Linked DNA regions of Geminicoccus roseus DSM 18922. The protein of the gene in region 1 interacts with the protein of each later gene in a pairwise test. Links are inferred from orthologs where the notes say so. Each region holds a gene or a part of one and is shown in the gene's direction. Other genes may lie near its edges.

Region 1 (9,311 bases):
GCCAGTACGACACCGGCTGGCTCGGCAAGTTCATCGCCGACTGGGAGCCGCCGGTAGTGTGATGCGCGACCCGGCCGCGATCGACGAGGACGAGGACGCCCGGACGATCACGCCGGAGATCCTGCTGACCGCCTATCGCCTGGGCGTGTTTCCGATGGCCGAGGCGCATGACGACCCGACCATCCACTGGATCAATCCCAAGCATCGCGGGATCATCCCGCTGGACCGCTTCCACGTGCCGCGCAGCCTGGCCAAGACCTTCCGGTCGGGCCGGTTCGCGCTGACCGCGGATGAGGCCTTCGACCGGGTGATCCGGGCCTGCGCGGAGGCCACCGAGATCCGGCCCAGCACCTGGCTGAACCCGCAGCTCATCGAGCTCTATGGCGCCCTGCACCGCCGGGGCCATGCGCACAGCGTGGAGACCTGGCAGGACGGCAGGCTGGTCGGCGGGCTGTACGGCGTCTCGATCGGCGGCGCCTTCTTCGGCGAGAGCATGTTCAGCCGGGCGACCGACGCCTCCAAGGTCGCCCTGGTGGAACTGGTGCGCCGGCTGCGCGCCGGCGGCTACGTGCTGCTGGACACCCAGTTCGTCACCAGCCACCTGACCCGCTTCGGCGCGATCGAGATCCCCCAGGCGGAGTACCAGCGGCGCCTGCACCATGCGATGATGCTGAACGCCGTGTTCCCCAAGGACGGGGTTCAGCCGGGCGGCACCACGCTCGCCGGGGGATCGGGCAGGAGCGGGTCGATGCAGCCGGTCAGCCACACGTCGTAGACCGGGTGCTCCAGGGCGTGGAGCGAGGGGCTGGAGGCATAGACCCAGCCGGAGAAGATCCGCTCCTCGCGGTCCTGGTCGAGATCGTCGATCTCCAGAAACGCGGCGGCTTCCGGGGTCTCGGTCGGCGGCGAGGTGAAGCAGGCCTTCAGCGTGATCAGCAGGGTGCCGAACCGGACCGGCTGGTCCAGGGTCACCTCGATCCGCACCACCCGCGCCGTGACCTTGTCCAGGCCCTGCATCTCCGCCTTGTTGTTCGGCACGGTCGGCCCCGCCGCCAGGGCTGGGCCGGCGCTCAAGGCGGACGACAGCAGGACGGCGGCGCCCAGCCGCCGCAGAACCATCGAAGCGATCATGGGCTGGAGAAGATGTCGTCGGCGGCTCCCGCGTCGCCGCCAGATGCCGCGCCGCCCGATCCGCCGCTCTCGCTGCCGCCCTGGCTGAAGATGTAGCGACCGATCAGGTCCTCGATGCTGACCGAGGACTGGGTCAGGGTGATGGCCCCGCCCGGCTCCAGGTTGCGGTCGTCGCCACCGGGGATGATCGAGAGGTACTTGCCGCCGATCAGGCTGGAGCTGGCGACCGAGGCCGAACTGTCGGTCGGCAGCTCGATGCCGTTCTGCACCGAGAAGCGGACCGACGCCCGGAAGGTCTGCGGGTCCAGGCTCTTCGCGGTGACGGTGCCGACCTTCACCCCGCTGATCCGTACGTCGCCGCCGACATCGATCCCGTCGGCGCGGTCGAACTGCGCCACCAGCTCATAGCCGTTCGGACCGCCGATGTTGCTGCGCCCATACGCCCAGAACAGGAAGCCGGCCGCCACCAGCAGCACCAGGGCCCCGAGTATGGTCTCGACGATGCTGCGGGCCATGCCATTCCTCTCCGACGTCGTCGCGCTCGATCCATGCGGTCAGGTAGCGCCTGACGGCCAAACCCTCAACCTCGGGCGTCTCAGGCCTGCCCGGTCTTCTCGTCCAGCCCGAGCAGGGCCCGGGCAAATGCTTCGGCCTCGAACGGCTTCAGGTCCTCGATCGCCTCGCCCACGCCCAAGGCATGGATCGGCAGGTGGAACCGCTCGGCCAGCGACACGACCACGCCGCCCTTGGCGGTGCCGTCCAGCTTGGTCACCACCAGGCCGGTCACGTCCACGATCTCCTTGAAGACCTCGAGCTGCCGGTGCGCGTTCTGCCCGGTCGTGCCGTCCAGCACCAGCACGGTGTCGTGCGGGGCGTCGGGATCGACCTTCTTGATCACCCGGATGATCTTCTTCAGCTCGTCCATGAGGGCCGCCTTGTTGTGCAGCCGCCCGGCCGTGTCGATCATCAGGATGTCGGCGCCCTGCGCCTTGGCCTTCTCCAGCGCGGAAAAGGCCAGCGCCGCGGGATCCGATCCCTGCGTCGCCGCCAGCACCGGCACGCCGTTGCGCTCGCCCCAGACCTGGAGCTGCTCCACCGCGGCCGCCCGGAAGGTGTCGCAGGCGGCCAGCACCACCTTCAGCCCGGCATCGGTCGCCATCTTGGCGAGCTTGCCGATCGTGGTGGTCTTGCCGGTGCCGTTCACCCCGCACACCAGGATCACCTGCGGCGCCACGTCCCGCGACGGGATCGGCTTCGCATACGGCTTCAGGATCCGGGTGACCTCGGCGGCCAGCACCTGGCGGACCTCCTGGTCGGTGACGTCCTTGCCGTAGCGCTCCTTCTTCAGGTGCGCGACCAGCCGGCCGGAGGTCTCCACCCCCATGTCGGCCAGGATCAGCGCCTCCTCCAGCTCGTCCAGGGTCTCCTGGTCGAGCTTCTTCTTCACGAAGATCGCGGAAATGGATCCGGTGAGCTGGCCCGAGGTCTTCGACAGACCGGATTTCAGGCGCTGCCACCAGCTGGCATTGGTCTGGGTCATGGCGAGGCGGAAACTCGCCGATGCGGCGGGGTTCGGCAAGCGCCGGATGACGTGGAGCCCCCTGATCTGCCTTGCCGCGGCGTGCATGGCTGCCATGTGCCGGACGAGGCGTCAGGTCAGCAGCCGCCCTCCCGCCATCCGGATCGGGCGGTCCATCGCCTCCACCAGCGCCGGGTCATGGCTGACCGCCAGCAAGGTGGTGCCGCGCCGGGACGTTTCCTCGCGCAGGAGGCCGATCACCGCCGAGGCGCTGGCGGCGTCCAGGCTGGCGGTGGGTTCGTCGGCGATCAGGATGGGCGGGTCCTGGAACAGGGCCCGGGCGATCGCGACCCGCTGCTGCTCGCCCCGGGACAGGGTGGCGACGTCCTCGCGCGCCCCGGACACCCCACAGAGGTCCAGCAGGGCCAAGGCCCGCTCCTTTGCGGCCGGGACCGGCCTCCAGGCGGAGAAATAGCCGGCGGCCATCACGTTCTGCAGCACCGGCATGCCCCGGATGAGGTGAAAGTCCTGGAAGATCATGCCGACATGGCGGCGCCGCCAGCGGTCCCGGGCGCCCTCGGGAAGGGCGGTGATCTCCTGGTCCGCCCAGCGCACCTCTCCCTGCTGCACCGGCTGGATGCCGCTCAGCGCGAAGGCCAGCGTGGTCTTGCCGCAGCCGGACGGCCCGGTGATGGCAACCCGCGCGCCCTGACGGATCTCCAGCGACGGGACATCCAGCGCCGGCACCGCCGAGAAGGCGACCCGGAGCCCCCGGACCCGCAGGTGGCTCACCGGGCGCCTCCGAAGGATCGGCCGGCGCCGGCCGCTGCGCCCGGGCAGGGATGCCCTGGATCGACTTCCTGGAGTGCCGGCAAGACAGAAATCCTCCCTCGCATTTCACCCAACATGTCCGGACATCCGATGGATTTTCCAGATCATTCTGTTGTTCGAGTGGTATTGCTATCCGTCATTGCCTGGAACTATCTCGCTTTGGAAGATCGAAGGTCAGGGAGATGATCATGAAGAAACCTGTGCAGGCTGCTCTGTGCCTGGGGTCGGTCGTGCTGGCGGCAACCGGCTGCAGCAGCCGGGGCGCCGAGACGACCGTCGGCAGCAGCAGCGCCGCGCTGGCCCAGGCGGGCGATCCCTACTTCCAGACCGGCCAGGACACGCTCCAGCGGATCATGGCGCAGCAGCCGAACACCAACCACGCCAAGAACGTGATCCTGTTCGTCGCCGATGGCATGGGTTTTCCCACCATCACCGCGACCCGGATCCTGGAAGGTCAGCAGCGCGGCGTGGACGGCGAATCCAACGTCCTGACCTTTGAATCCTTCCCCTACCTGGCTGCGTCCAAGACCTACTCGGCCGATGGCCAGGTCTCCGACAGCTCGCCCACCGCGGTGGCGATGGTGACCGGGGTGAAGACCAACAACGGCGTCATGGCGGTGTCGCACAACGTGGCCGAAGAGGACTGCCGGGCGTCCCTGGACAACGGTGCCGTCACCACGATCTTCGAGATGGCGCAGGCCGCCGGCCTTGCCACCGGCGTGGTCAGCACCGCGCGGCTGACCCATGCCACGCCGGGCGCCACCTATTCGCATTCGCCCAGCCGCGACTGGGAATCGGATGCCGACATGCCGCCCGAGGCGATCGAGATGGGCTGCAAGGACATCGCCAGCTCCCTGATCGAGACCCCGAACGGCCACGGCTTCGACGTGGCGATGGGCGGCGGGCGCGCCAACTTCCTGCCCGAGACCGCCGCCGATCCGGAGGATGAGGGCAAGACCGGCAAGCGCACCGACAACCGCGACCTGACCAGGGAATGGCAGGACCGCAACGACAATGCGGTGTTCGTCTGGAACCAGCAGCAGTTCGACGCGATCGACCCCGCGACCACCGGCCCGGTCCTCGGCCTGTTCGAGATGTCGCACATGAAGTATTCGGTCGACCGCGAGAAGGACAAAGGCGGCGAGCCGTCCTTGTCGGAGATGACCTCCAAGGCCATCGACATCCTGCAGGCCAAGGCCGGTGACGAGGGCTTCATCCTCTTGGTCGAGGCCGGCCGGGTCGACCATGCGCTGCATGAGGGCAATGCCGCGCGGGCGCTGAACGATGCGATCGCCTTCGACCGCGCCATCAAGACCGCCACCCAGAAGGTCGACCTCGACGAGACTCTGATCGTGGTGACCGCCGACCACGGCCACACCCTGACCATCAGCGGCTATCCCGAGCGCGGCAATCCGATCCTGGGCCTGGCCTCCTGGAAGGGCGAGCCGCTGCTGGGCGATGACGGCAAGCCCTACACCACCCTGGGCTTCGCCAATGGCCCGGGCGCGATGAAGGACGGCGTCCGCGCCGATCTGACCAACGTCGACACCACCGATGTCGACTTCCTGCAGCAGTCCCTGGTGCCGCTCGCCAGCGAGACCCATGGCGGCGAGGATCTGGGCATCTATGCGATCGGCCCCTGGTCGCATCTCTTCCAGGGCACGGTGGAGCAGAACTATATCTTCCACGTGATGGACCATGCCTCCGGCATCAGCCAGCGCGCAGCCGGCGCCGCCAAGTGAGGATCTGAAGGGGAGACAGGACATGGCCGGGCCCACCCGACGTCACCTGCTGGCCGCCCTGGCTGCGATCGGCGTGGCTGGAACCGTGCGACCCGGCCATGCCGCCCCGCAGATCAAGCTGCGCGACATCTACGGCAGGGGTGCGGCGTTCTCCGAGGAGGCGCTGGCCTTGGCCGACCAGACCGTGGAGATCCAGGGCTTCATGGCGCCGCCGCTCAAGCCCGACGCGCCCTTCTTCGTGCTGACCAAGCGGCCGATGGCGGTCTGCCCGTTCTGCGACAGCGAGATGGACTGGCCGCAGGACATCATCCTGGTCCGCCTGGAAAGTCCGCAGGAATGGGTCGACTTCAACCTGCCGATCCGCGTCACCGGCACCCTGTCGCTGGGCACCGAGATCGACGAGGAGACCGGCTTCGTGAGCCGGGTCCGGCTGCTCGACGCCAGCTACGAGCGGATCTGAGCGTTTGGGCAACCCCCTGCCCTTCGTCCTGGCCGACCTGCGGCGCAGCCGGGCGGGCGTGCTGGCGGTCATCCTCCTGGTGGCGCTGGCCGTGGCCCTGGGCGTGGCGGTCTCCGCCCAGGAGCGCGCCCTGCGCGAAGGCAGCGCTGAGGCCGCCGACCCGTTCGACCTGCTGATCGGCGCGCCCGGCAGCGAAACCCAGCTGGTCCTCTCCACCGTCTACCTTCAGCCCGCCTCCCTGGACCTGATCGACGCCAGGATCCTGGCCGAGCTCGCGGACAACCCGGAGGTCGCCTATGCCGCGCCGATCGGCTTTGGCGACAACTGGCAGGGCCACCCGCTGATAGGCTCGACCACCGACTTCCTGACCCGGGGCGGCGCCCTGGCCCTGGCCGAGGGACGCCCGTTCGCCCGGGTCGACGAGGTGGTGGTCGGCGCGGACGTGCCGCTCGCCCTGGAGCAGGAATTCGAGCCGCTGCACGGCCATGTCGAGATGGAGGACGAGGACCACCACGAATTCGCCTTCCGGGTGGTCGGCCGGCTGCCCCGCCTGGGCAGCCCCTGGGACCGGGCGATCGTGTCCAGCATCGAATCCACCTGGTGGATCCACGGCCTGCCGGTCGGCCATGCCCTGGACGAGGCCCGGGTCTGGCCGGCCGGCCTGCACGGCGAGCCGGACTTTTCGGCGATCCCGGTGGGCCCGCCCTTCGACCTGGACGAGCTGCCGGGCGTCCCGGCGATCGTGGTCAAGCCGGCCAGCTTCGCCGCGGCCTATGCCCTGCGCGCGCAGTACCGCGGCGCCGACGCCACCATGGCGGTGTTCCCGGGCGAGGTGCTGGTGCAGCTCTACGCGCTCTTGGGCGACGTGCGCGACCTGATCGCGACGATCTCGGTGCTGACCCAGGTCCTGGTGATCGGGGCGGTGCTGCTGGCGGTGCTGGCCAGCCTGGCGCAGCGGCGCCGGCTGATCGGGGTCCTGCGGGCGCTGGGCGCGTCGCGCCTGTTCGTGTTCGCCACGGTCTGGCTGAACGTGGCGCTGATCCTGACGCTGGGCGCGTTGCTGGGCCTGGCGCTGGGCTATGGCGGCGCCCTGCTGGTGTCCCTGGCCTTCGAGAGCCGCACCTCGGTGGCCCTGCCGGTGGCCCTGGGCCACCCGGAATTCCTGCTGGTCCTGGCGATCGTGCTGGTCGGGCTGGCCCTGGCCGCCATCCCGGCCGCCCTCACCTACCGCAACTCCGTCGCCGCCGCCTTGCGCAGCTGACCGGCTCAGGCCGCCCGCTCGCCCAGCAGCACCTCGCCCTCCACGCCCTTGATCCGCACGTCCACCAGCGTGCCCGCCGGCGGGTCGTCGTTTGCGGCGAGCTTCACCGGCGCGAAATGCCGGGTGTGCCCGGCCCCGCCCCGCTCGACCAGCAGCTCGCGCACCCGGCCCTGCTCGCCCGCATAGAAGCGCGCCACCGCCTTGGCGCCCTCGGCGCGCAAGAGGGCGGCGCGCTCCTTGCGCAGCATCGGCTCGACCTGCGGCATCTTCGCCGCCGGGGTGCCCTGGCGCGGGCTGTAGGGGAACACGTGCAGCCAGGTGAGCCCGGCCTCCTCGACGATCCGCCTGGTGTTCTCGAACATCTGGTCGGTCTCGGTCGGGAAGCCCGCGATGATGTCGGCGCCGAACACCAGGTCCGGCCGGAGGCCGCGCAGCCGCGCCGTCAGCCCCAGCACGTCCTCGCGGGAATGGCGGCGCTTCATCCGCTTGAGCGTCATGGTGTCGCCGGCCTGCAGCGACAAATGCAAATGCGGCATCAGCCGGGGCTCGCTCGCGATCAGCTCCAGCAGGTCGTCGTCGATCTCGGCCGGGTCGATCGAGGACAGGCGCAGCCTCGGAAGTTCCGGCACGTCGCGCAGCACCGCCTTCATCAGCCCGCCGAGCGTCGGCGCATCCCCCAAATCCTTGCCATAGGAAGTGATGTCGACCCCGGTCACCACCAGCTCGCGATAGCCCTGCCCGACCAGCAGCCGCGTCTGCGCCACCACGTCCTGGATCGGCACCGAGCGGGACGGCCCGCGCCCGTAGGGAATGATGCAGAAGGTGCAGCGATGGTCGCAGCCGTTCTGCACCTGCAGGAACGCGCGCGACCGGCCGTCGAAGCCCGGCACCAGGTGCCCGGCCATCGCCTTGACCGCCATGATGTCGCCGACCCGGACCCGCTCCGGCCCCTCGCCGGCAAGGCCGGTCCAGGTGAGCGGCTTCAGCTTGTCCTCGTTGCCGACCACATGGTCGACCTCGTCCATCCCGGTCCACTTGGCCGGGTCGACCTGGACGGCGCAGCCGGTCACCACGATCCGCTTCTCGGGGTTCTGCCGCCTTGCCTTGCGCACCGCCTGGCGGACCTGGCGCTCCGCCTCGGCGGTGACCGTGCAGGAATGGACGATCACCAGGTCCTTCAGCCCGGCCTCCTCGGCATGGCGGCGCATCACCTCGGATTCGAAGATGTTCAGCCGGCAGCCGAAGGTCAGGACGTCGATGGCGCTCATGGCGCGTCCGGCGCCATCTCGGCGCTGATCTCGCCCGTATAGGAGAGCGCGGTCGGCCCGGTCATCACCACCCCGTTGATCCCGTCCCAGGCAAGCTGCAGCTCGCCGCCGTCCAGCTGGAAGCGGACCTTGCCGTCGACCAGGTCCTTGCGCACCAGCGCCACCATCGCCGCACAGGCCCCGCTGCCGCAGGCGAGCGTCAGCCCGGCGCCTCGCTCGAACACGCGCAGCCGCACGTTCTGGCGGTCCAGCACCTGCACGAAGCCGATATTGGCGCGCTCGGGGAACATCGGGTCGCGCTCCAGCATCGCCCCCATCCCGGCGACGTCCAGGCTCTCCAGATGCTCGACCACGAACACCGCGTGCGGGTTGCCCATGTTCACCGCGAACGGCCGCGGCAGCCCGGCGATGTCGACCGGCACCTGCTCGGTGTCGCATTCATGGGTGAGCGGGATCTCGTCCCAGCGAAAGCGCGGCTGGCCCATGTCCACCGACCAGGCATCGCCGTCGCGCACCGCCCGCAGGATGCCGCGCCCGGTGCGCAGCTCGATCCGGTCCTGGCCGGTCTCGTCGTGGATCAGCCGGGCGACGCAGCGGGTGGCGTTGCCGCAGGCCCCGGATTCGCTGCCGTCGGCGTTGAAGAACCGCACATGGGCGTCCAGCTCCGGGTCCTCGTCGATCACGACGAGCTGGTCGAAGCCGATGCCGCGATGGCGGTCGGCGAGCCTGGCCACCCAGGCGGGATCGATCGGGATCGGCATCCGACGCTCGTCCAGGAGGACGAAGTCGTTGCCCAGCCCGTGCATCTTGGTGAAGGGCACGATGGTCATGGTGCGGCCTGATCGCAGATCGTCGCCCCCCGCGCAACGGTGGAACCGCGATTCCTTGACATCTGGATGGCGCGGTGCTCAAGAGAGCCGCGCTTCGCGGGCCCATCTCGCGGAGGCGGTTTTCTATACGCTGCCGTGTCCGGAAAATCCATCGCCGGGAACGACGTTGATGGATTGGCACAGGACGGAACGACCGGGATCATGTTCGAAAACCTAACCACCCGCCTTGGTGGCGTGTTCGACCGGCTGCGCCGGCGCGGCGCGCTGTC
Region 2 (9,652 bases), 730 kb from region 1 along the record:
CACGTCGGACCGGTGGATCTCCGCGCCGTCGACCGTCGCGACAACGGGATCGCCTTCCGGCGTGGCGGCCTGGTTCTCGACAGGGGCCGTTTCGGCCGGGGCTGGCACCGTTTCCTGGGCCTGGACCAGGGAGGTCGTGGCCAGAAGGATGGAGACGCCGAATACCGCTAGACGCACCGATGGTGCTCCTCTCTTGTCTGATCGCCGCCAGGGTCCGCTCGTTGCCGATGGACCCCGGGGCTTGGCGCGAAGGACAGGTGCCATCACTGGCGTACTTGCACAAGCGCGGTCGCGTTGACACCTTTGGTGGGAGGGCGTAGCTCACCGACCCTGGTCGGGCGAGCCTGTGCCCGGTCCACTCTTTGGCGGGATTTCCCAGCGGCATGTTCGGCGCCATCGCAAGGCGGCTCTTCGGGTCGCACAACGACCGCATGGTCAAGAGCCTCAAGAAAAACGTCGACGCTATCAATGCGCTGGAACCGCAGATGGTGGCGCTGTCCGACGATCAACTGAAGGCCAGGACGGCCGAATTCAAGGGGCGGCTGGCCCAGGGCGAGACCCTCGACGACCTGCTGATCGAGGCGTTCGCCACCGTGCGGGAGGCGGCCAAGCGCACGCTCGGGCAGCGGCATTACGACGTGCAGCTGATCGGCGGCATGGTGCTGCACCAGGGCCGGATCGCCGAGATGCGCACCGGCGAGGGCAAGACCCTGGTCTCCACCCTGGCGGCCTATCTGAACGCCTTGACCGGCGAGGGCGTCCACGTCGTCACCGTCAACGACTACCTGGCAAGGCGCGATGCGAACTGGATGGGCCAGGTCCACCGCTTCCTCGGGCTGACCGTGGGCGTGGTGGTGCCGCAGACGCCGGAACAGGCCAGGCGCGAGGCCTATGCCTGCGACATCACCTACGCCACCAACAACGAGCTCGGCTTCGACTACCTGCGCGATAACATGAAGCACAGCTTCGAATCGCTGGTGCAGCGCGGGCACGGCTTCGCGATCGTCGACGAGGTGGATTCGATCCTGGTGGATGAGGCGCGCACGCCGCTGATCATCAGCGGCCCGTCCGACGACAGTTCCGAGTTGTACCGCGCGGTCGACGCGCTGATGCCGCAGCTGGTCGAGGGCGACTGGGAGAAGGACGAGAAGCAGCGCTCGGTCTCGCTGACCGAGCAGGGCCAGGAGCACATCCAGCAGCTGTTCGACCAGGCCGGCCTGCTCAAGGCGCCCGACCTGTACGACATCGAGAACGTCTCGCTGGTGCACCACACCAACCAGGCGCTGCGGGCCCATCACCTGTTCACCCGCGACAACGAATATGTCGTCAAGGACGGCAAGATCGTGATCGTCGACGAGTTCACCGGCCGGATGATGGAAGGGCGGCGCTACTCCGAGGGCCTGCACCAGGCGATCGAGGCGAAGGAGAAGGTCGCGATCCAGCCGGAGAACCAGACCCTCGCCTCGATCACCTTCCAGAACTATTTCCGCCTCTACTCCAAGCTGTCGGGCATGACCGGCACGGCCGCCACCGAGGCCTCCGAGTTCGCCGAGATCTACAAGCTCGAGGTCGTGGAGATCCCGACCCACCGCAAGATGATCCGCAAGGACGAGGACGACGAGGTCTACCGTTCGGCGCGGGAGAAGTACGAGGCGATCGTCCAGGAGATCGAGGCTTCCTACGCGAAGAAGCAGCCGATCCTGGTCGGCACGGTCTCGATCGAGAAGTCGGAGATGCTGTCCGACGAGTTGAAGAAGAAGGGCGTCCCGCACCAGGTGCTGAACGCCCGCTACCACGAGCAGGAAGCCAACATCGTCGCCCAGGCCGGGCGGCTGGGCGCCGTCACCATCGCCACCAACATGGCCGGCCGCGGCACCGACATCCAGCTGGGCGGCAATGCCGACATGCGGATCCTCCACGAGCTGGGAGCCGATCCGGACCCGGCGGCGGTGGCGAAGATCCGCCAGGAGGTCGAGAGCGAGCAGGTCCAGGTCAAGGAGGTCGGCGGCCTCTACGTGCTTGGCACCGAGCGCCACGAGAGCCGGCGGATCGACAACCAGCTGCGCGGCCGCTCCGGCCGCCAGGGCGACCCCGGCCGCTCCAAGTTCTACCTGTCGCTGGACGACGACCTGATGCGGATCTTCGGGTCCGAGCGGATCGACGGCATGCTGCAGAAGCTGGGGCTCCAGGAGGGCGAGGCGATCGTCCATCCCTGGATCAACAAGGCCCTGGAGAAGGCGCAGCAGAAGGTCGAGGCGCGCAACTTCGAGATCCGCAAGCAGCTCCTCAAGTTCGACGATGTCATGAATGACCAGCGCAAGGTCATCTATGAGCAGCGCCTGGAGCTGATGCAGTCCGAGGACGTCGCCGACACCATCGCCGACATGCGCGAGCAGACCGTCCAGGAGATCGTGCGCAAGCACATCCCGGAGAAGGCCTACCCGGAGCAGTGGGACACCGAGGGGCTGCAGGCCGACGTCCAGCGCTACCTGGCCCTCGACCTGCCGGTGCAGGACTGGGCCAAGGAAGAGGGCATCGCCGACGAGGAGATCATCAAGCGCCTGAACGAGGCGGCCGACGCGCACTATGCGGCCAAGGTCGAGCAGTACGGGCCGGAGATGATGCGCCAGGCCGAGAAGAGCCTGCTGCTGCAGGTCCTGGACCATGTCTGGAAGGAGCACCTGCTTCATCTGGATCATCTGCGCCAGGGCATCTACCTGCGCGGCTACGGCCAGAAGGATCCCCTGAACGAGTACAAGCGGGAAGCCTTCAACCTGTTCGACGGGCTGCTCTCCGAGCTGCGCCAGATGGTGACGCAGGTGATGATGCAGCTCCAGGTGCGCATGCCGGAGCCGGTCCAGGGCTTCGGCCCGGAGGAGCCGCCGCGTCCGGGGCCGCGCATGGCCGGCGGTGCCGGCGGCGCGGCGCTGGCGGCGACCCCGGCCATGGCGATGGCCATGGCGGCGGACGGGCAGGGCGCCCAGGCGGCCAGCCCGGTCGATCCGGCCGATCCCTCGACCTGGGGACGGGTCGGGCGCAATGCGCCTTGCCCGTGCGGTTCCGGCAAGAAGTACAAGGCCTGCCACGGCGTGCTGGTCTGATCCTCCCGCGGGGCTGACGGCCTGCCGCCCGGCTTGAGCCGGCCGGCAGGGTCCGCCCGGCCGACGCCTGGGCGGTGGACGTGTCGCAGATCCTTTTCGATCATCTCGTGCCGGTCTATGCGCTCGTGCTGCTCGGGCGCGTGCTGGCCGGCTTCCGGGTGGTGGTGGACCAGCAGGTCCAGGGCATCTCCCGCTTCGTGTTCGACGTGGCGATCCCGGTCATGCTCGCCCGGGAGATGCTGACCGTCGACCTGCCCGCCCAGATCGAGTGGCGGCTGATCTTCGTTTATTTCGGCTGCGCCTTCGTGATCTTCGGGCTGGCCGCCTTCTCGGCCCGGCGCCTGTTCGATGCCCGCGAGGCCAAGCCCGCGATCTTCGGGATCACCTCGTCGTTCGGCAACGTCCTGGTGCTGTCGGTGCCGATCACGCTCGGCATCTACGGCGAGGCCGCGGCGGTGCCGCTGTTCCTGCTGATCGCCTTCCACAGCGCCACGCTGTTCACCCTGACCACCGTGGTCGCCGAGCTCGGCATCGGCGCCAGCGGCGAACTGCGCAAGCTGCCCAAGGTGGTGGTCATGAACCTGATCACCAACCCGATCCTGGTCGGTTTGGCGGTGGGGGTGCTGCTGCGCTACTCGCCGATCCCGATCCCCGCCGCGGTGGACCGCACCGCGGTCCTGCTGGGCCAGTCGGCCATGCCGATGGCGCTGTTCGCGCTCGGCGCCAATCTCGCGCGGTTCAAGCTGGGCTCGCTCTGGCGCGAAGCCTTTGTCTTGTGCCTGTTCAAGAACGTGGCGTTTCCGCTCCTGGTGTTCGTGGTGACGACCTGGGTCGTGCCGCTGGATCCAATCGGGCGCGCGGTCGCCATCGTGACGTCGGCGATGCCGGCGGGGATCAACGCTTATCTTTTCTCGGTGCGCTACAACAGCGCCGTCGGCGAGACCAGCGCCACGATTGTTGCTTCCACCATTGTGACTTTTCCGATCCTGGCGTGGCTCCTGCCTTTGCTACGGTAACATGACCCATTTGCAATGAGGCGACCTCTTCTCGACCACAGCGGTGTTGCCGTACGATGAGAACTAGGCAATGCATCTGGAGGCCTCGGCAAGAAGCCCTCAGGTGAAACGCTGCCAAGCGTCGACGTGAGGGGAAGCGCGATGACGCATCGTCAAGCAGCACGGCCGTGCGTGGAAGCCGAAGCCCCGCGCATGGCCTACGGCACTATCTACACCCCCTGGGATGCCCGGGCGGAAAGGGTCGAGCGGCGCGCCGCCTTCTGGACTGATGGCCCGAGCCAGCGCCGTCGACCAGGGCTGCTGGGACGGCTGGAATACATGACCGTCTTCGGCAGCGCTTGAACCATCTTTTCCGGTGGCCATTTCCTGTCGGCATCGCGCTGCCTGGAAGGAAACCGGATGTTCCGCCTCTCCTCGCTCTGGAAGAAGTCCGCGAGCAGGGCAGACTGGGTGCCGGGTCGCCCGCATCCGATCACCGAACCCGGCCGGCACGCGGTATCGGATCGGCCGCTGGCGGTGCCCTGGCCCGACGGGTTCCGGAGCTTGCTGGTGGGGATGGGCTGCTTCTGGGGTGCCGAGCGCCTGTTCTGGCAGATCCCGGGCGTCTGGGTCACCGCGGCCGGCTTTGCCGGGGGCTCCACGCCGAACCCGACCTATTACGAGGTCTGCAGCGAGGGCACCGGCCATGCCGAGGTCGTGCTGGTGGTCTACGATCCGTCGGTCGTGACGCTGCGGCGCCTCCTGAAGACCTTCTTCGAGGAGCACGACCCGACCCAGGGCATGCGCCAGGGCAACGACGTTGGGACCCAGTACCGCTCCTGCCTCTTCCTGGCCGAGCAAGAGGACCGAAGGATCGCCGAGGAGGTGCGCGCCGCCTACCAGGCCAGGCTCGCCGGGCGCGGCCTTGGCCCGGTCACCACGACCATCGGCGGCGAAGTGCCGTTCTTCCATGCCGAGGACGAGCACCAGCAATACCTGGCCAAGAAGCCCTGGGGCTATTGCGGCCTGGCAGGCACCGGCGTCGCCTGCCCGGTGGGCACCGGCGAAGCCTCCGCCTGAGGCGTCCGGGGCCGCTCAGACCAGGGGGTTCGGCCCGGTGAACAGGTCGCCCAGGGCCAGCCGGGCGCGATGGCGCTGCCGACGGCGCAGGATGTTGGCCGGCCGGTCGTGGCGCAGGTGGCAGCGCTGGCACAAGGCCTTGAGGTTGGCGCCCACCGAGTTGCCGGGGTCCTGGTCCAGATGGGCGGTGCCCAGCCAGATCCGCCGCTGCCGCTGGCTGGACCAGGCGACGATGTCCGGCCAGTCCACCGGCTCGCCCCGGTCGTCCCGCCACTGTCCGGACAACTCGTCGAACCAGCGGCCGTCCGCCAGCTGGCAGATCAGCCGGCCGTGCGGGCGGCCGCAGGTCTCGCAGCGGCCCTTGGCCCGGCCGAAGCGGATCTGCCGGCTGATGATCGGCCAGTCGATCGGGTAGAAATAGCGGCGCTCGGGGCGGATCGGCACGGGCGGTGTCTCCAGGTCGGATCCGGCCTAGACGATTTTCCAGGCGGCCGGAACGGGTTCCCTTGCCGGGACAGGCGGCGGCCGTGCCGGCCCTGCTGCCCGCCCCACCGGCGCAAGAGCGTGTCCGTGCGCCAGGATCCTCAAGAGGAAGTTGCTGCTGCGGCCGTGGCAGCGAGAGCAACAAGATCCACGCCCCCATAAATCAACTGTTTCTGAAGCTGTATAATATCTGTTATCTAATACATGCGAATATTCGTCGAAATATTTTTCCTTCTCGCTTCAATGTGATGGAACGAGCGGCATCCGATGAAGTTGATGCTGCATGTCCAAGACGACGACCACTCCCCAAGAGCTCAAAGTCGAGCTGTTCGAAGAACATGCCCAGGTCACCAAGCGCATGGTGGAACTTGGGCGTGTTCTTGTCGAAACGACCGTCGAGACGCGGCAGCAGGTCGTCGAGGCCCTGCTGCGACACGATGAAGTCGGCGTGCAGCGCGTGCTGATCGATCAGCCTGTCGAGACCATGCCCCAGATCCGCGAAGAGGACGGGGTGCTGATCGTCCCGGTCGTGGAAGAGCGGCTCGTCGTCCACACCCAGCTCGTTCTCAAAGAAGAGCTTCGGATCACCAAGACAACAGGCGAGCAGCTCGTTCGCCAGACGGTACCGCTCCGTTCCGAGCACGCGACCGTCACCCGGCTGGAGGCATCCTCTCCGGCCGATCCCTCTGAAAGCGAAGCATCATGAACACGATCACTGCTCTCTATGACACACGCGGAGCGGCCGAGGCCGCGCAGGACGGGCTGATCAGCATCGGGGTGCAGGCCCGCGACATCTCGGTTCGCGGCGCGGACTCCACGGCTGCCGGTGCCGGTCCGGAGGTCGAGGACAAGGGCTTCTGGGCCAGCCTGGGCGACCTCTTCATGCCCGACGAGGACCGCTCCACCTATTCCGAGGGCCTACGGCGTGGCGGCTATCTTCTGACCGCCACTGTCCAGGAGGATCTGGGGGCGGAAGTCGAGGAGGTCCTCGAGAGGTCGGATCCCGTCGACCTGGACGAGCGCAGCGAGAGCTGGCGCCAGGAAGGCTGGACCGGCAGCACCGGCCCAGCCTCTGCCGCTCCTGTTGGCAGCGCCGCCGCCGGCTTCGGCACCGGCGCCAGCACCTCCGGCGACCATCATGACGACCAGACCATCCAGGTGGTCGACGAGGAGGTCCGGGTCGGCAAGCGCCAGGTCGGCGGCGGCAATGTCCGGGTCCGCACCTATGTCACCGAGCGTCCGGTCGAGGCGCAGGTCGACCTTCATTCCGAGCGCGTGACCATCGAGCGCCGGCCGGTCGACCGGGAGGTGGCGCCGGGCGTGGCGGCCTTCCAGGAACGCACGATCGAGGCGGTCGAGCGGGGCGAGGAAGCGGTGGTCGAGAAGGTCGCCCGGGTGAAGGAGGAAATCGGCCTGCACAAGCAGACCGATACCCGCACCGAAACCGTGCGCGATACCGTCCGGGAAACCGAGATCGAGATCGAGGACGACCGGGCACCCTCCGGCGCCCGTCCTGGCCACTGAGGGTTGAGGGGAGGCCGCGTCTGCGCGGCCGACCTCCTTCCGGATGCTCGTCTTCGCCCATAGGGTGGCGTCTCCTGGCTACCCCGATGGACGGAGACCGACATGCAGGCGACATGGGCAAGGGCGGCGATGCTGGCCGGCACGATCGGCGCCGGCATCCTGTCGGCGCCCCTGGCGCTGGCCGAAGGCCGGATGAGGGAGATCGGCAACCTTCGCGACCGGAGGTTCTGCGAGATCCGGGTGGCGATCGCGGTGCCAGCCGCGGAGCGCCTGTACAGCACGGTCGGGCTGGGCGACTGTTCCCCGGCGGCGGCCGAAGCGATCAGGCCCGAGCAGGCGGCGTCCCGCTTAGGCGGCGAAGCCGCCACGGTCGACGGACCTCGCCACTACCTGATTGACTGGCTGCAGTCGCGGGGGCTGGACCAGCCTGCGGTTGACGTGCAGGGTGTCCCGATGCGGCCGGTGGCGGAGCGTGCGGGCGCCGGACCGGCCGAGGCGGCCGCCTATGTCCCGCACCGGATTCCGGTTCCCGGCACCTACATCTATGCCGCCGGCGAGACCGTCTACGAGCTGATGGGCGATTCCCGCGTCTACGTGATGGCGAGCTACAGCCAGGCGGTCGATCCCGACCTGTCGGCCGAGGACCTGGCCGGGCTCGGGGAGCGGCTGAAGCTGCCGGAGGGGTGGAGGTTCCGGGTCCGCACGCTCGACCAGGACCTGAGCCTGGTCAGCGGCGACAAGGGGGCCAGCGTCGTGGTCGACGAACTGGGCAACCGGTATCGCCGCTTCGAGCTCAGCTTCCAGCCGACCTGAGCGGCGGTCAGGCCGCGGCCGCGACCTGACGCAGGGCCCGCTCGAACAGTTCCGGCGGCTGGCCGCCCTGGATCAGGTGGCGGTCGTTCAGGATCACCGAGGGGACCCCGCTGATGCCGAGCCCGGTGTAGAACTGCTCCTGGGCGCGCACGTCCTGGGCATAGGCGTCGCTGTCCAGGATCTCGCGCGCGCGCTCAACGGATAGGCCGGCCGCTCCGGCGATCTCGACCAGGGTCGCCTTGTCGCTGACGTTGCGGCCCTCGGTGAAATAGGCGCGCAGCAAAGCGTGCTTGAGGGTCAGGTCCTTGCCCTCGATTTCCGCCCAGTGCAGCAGGCGATGGGCGTCGAAGCTGTTGTAGGTGCGCTCGCGGCCTTCCAGGCGGAACTCGAAGCCGACCGCGGCTCCCCGCTCGCGCAGCACCTCGCTGTTGGCGGCGACCTGTTCCGGGGTGATCCCGTATTTCTGGGTCAGGTGCTCGACGATCTCCTGGCCCTCGGGCGGCATGGCCGGGTTCAGCTCGAACGGCTGGAAATGCAGGTCGACGCGGACCGTCCCGTCCAGCCGGGCGATCGCCTCCTCCAGGGAGCGCAGCCCGACGGCGCACCACGGGCACACGATGTCGGACACGAAATCGATCTTCACGACAGGCGTCTCGGCGGGCGTTTCGGCGGACATGGCGCTGCTCCAGGGTTGCAGGTGTCAGGTGGGGTCGAGGCGGCCGACGGCAAGCGCGAGGTCGTCCGGCGTGTTCACGTTGAAGAACGGATCCAGCGGCGCTGCCGGCCAGACGACAAGGCGCCGCCCGGCAAGCCGGGCGAACGCGCCCACCCGCCGCTTGCCGGCCAGCAGCTGCTCCTCAAGCATCGGCGCCAGCGCCACCGACCAGACCGCGATCACCGGATGCTCCCGGTCGCCCGAGGCGGCACAGGCGACCGGATGGTCGGGGGAGATGGCGGCGGCGAGCTGGCCGGCGAGGTCTGGCGGGAAGAACGGGGTGTCGGCCGGCAGGCTCAGCACGTGGCCGGCGCCCCGTTCCGCTGCCCAGCGCATCCCGGCCAGCACGCCCGCCAGCGGGCCCGGAAAGCCCGGCAGCGGATCGGCGCGCACCGGCAGGCCGAAGGCCGCGAAGCGGGCCGGATCACCGTTCGCGTTCAGGAGCAGGTCGTCCACCTGCGGCCGGATCGCCTGGATCACGTGCGCCAGCAGCGGCCGGCCGGCCAGGGGCACCAGGCACTTGTCGCCGCCGCCCATCCGGCGGGCCAGGCCGCCGGCCAGGAGGACGGCGGGCAGGCGGGGCTCAGGGGGCGAGATGGCAGACCGCTTCCAGATGGTAGCCGTCCGGGTCGATCACGTAGGCGGCGTAATAGTTGGGATGATACTGGTGGCGGATCCCGGGCGGGCCGTTGTCCTTGCCGCCATGGGCCAGGGCCGCCCGGTACCAGGCGTCGACCGAAGGGCGGTTCTGGGCGGCGAACGCCACGTGCATCCCGTCGATCGGGACGGGAGCCGGATCGTCCGGATTGGTGGAGGCGCCGATCCAGAAGGCCGGCTCGTGGCTGTTGCCGCCATAGCCCAGCCCCTTGAAGTCGGGCGCGTCGTCGATGGTCATCACGAGGCGATAGCCCAGCTCCGGCAGGCTGGCATCATACATCGCG

What was found.
Region 2: the proteins of GEMRO_RS29620 (region 1) and secA interact in binary tests that used the Escherichia coli proteins (3 or more experiments, as listed by UniProt). The link is inferred for Geminicoccus roseus DSM 18922 from one-to-one orthologs.

Annotation. Positions count from the first base shown.
Region 1 is NZ_KE386572.1:2,758,217-2,767,527, reverse strand. The notes cover bases 2,987-5,946. They hold GEMRO_RS29620 (alkaline phosphatase), read left to right. Parts: upstream 2,987-3,669; coding sequence 3,670-5,223; downstream 5,224-5,946. Other genes in these bases: GEMRO_RS0113915 (FtsX-like permease family protein), read left to right, coding at 5,688-5,946; GEMRO_RS0113920 (hypothetical protein), read left to right, coding at 5,246-5,683; GEMRO_RS0113930 (ATP-binding cassette domain-containing protein), read right to left, coding at 2,987-3,442. Outside these bases: accC (acetyl-CoA carboxylase biotin carboxylase subunit), read left to right, coding at 1-62; aat (leucyl/phenylalanyl-tRNA--protein transferase), read left to right, coding at 62-775; GEMRO_RS29630 (DUF2155 domain-containing protein), read right to left, coding at 700-1,119; outer membrane lipid asymmetry maintenance protein MlaD, read right to left, coding at 1,128-1,646; signal recognition particle-docking protein FtsY, read right to left, coding at 1,727-2,671; more of GEMRO_RS0113930, read right to left, coding at 2,783-2,986; more of GEMRO_RS0113915, read left to right, coding at 5,947-6,944; tRNA (N(6)-L-threonylcarbamoyladenosine(37)-C(2))-methylthiotransferase MtaB, read right to left, coding at 6,950-8,212; dapF (diaminopimelate epimerase), read right to left, coding at 8,209-9,042; ffh (signal recognition particle protein), read left to right, coding at 9,244-9,311.
Region 2 is NZ_KE386572.1:3,492,269-3,501,920, forward strand. What follows is about bases 1-3,301. They hold secA (preprotein translocase subunit SecA), read left to right. Parts: upstream 1-383; coding sequence 384-3,101; downstream 3,102-3,301. Other genes in these bases: GEMRO_RS30260 (peptidylprolyl isomerase), read right to left, coding at 1-177; GEMRO_RS0117455 (AEC family transporter), read left to right, coding at 3,182-3,301. In the rest of the region: more of GEMRO_RS0117455, read left to right, coding at 3,302-4,117; GEMRO_RS34325 (hypothetical protein), read left to right, coding at 4,259-4,459; peptide-methionine (S)-S-oxide reductase MsrA, read left to right, coding at 4,517-5,176; GEMRO_RS35350 (hypothetical protein), read right to left, coding at 5,192-5,620; GEMRO_RS30265 (YsnF/AvaK domain-containing protein), read left to right, coding at 5,943-6,365; GEMRO_RS0117480 (YsnF/AvaK domain-containing protein), read left to right, coding at 6,362-7,183; GEMRO_RS32810 (hypothetical protein), read left to right, coding at 7,286-7,996; GEMRO_RS0117490 (DsbA family oxidoreductase), read right to left, coding at 8,004-8,672; molybdenum cofactor guanylyltransferase MobA, read right to left, coding at 8,697-9,308; GEMRO_RS34330 (VOC family protein), read right to left, coding at 9,295-9,652. UniProt on the Escherichia coli protein: Required for protein export, interacts with the SecYEG preprotein conducting channel.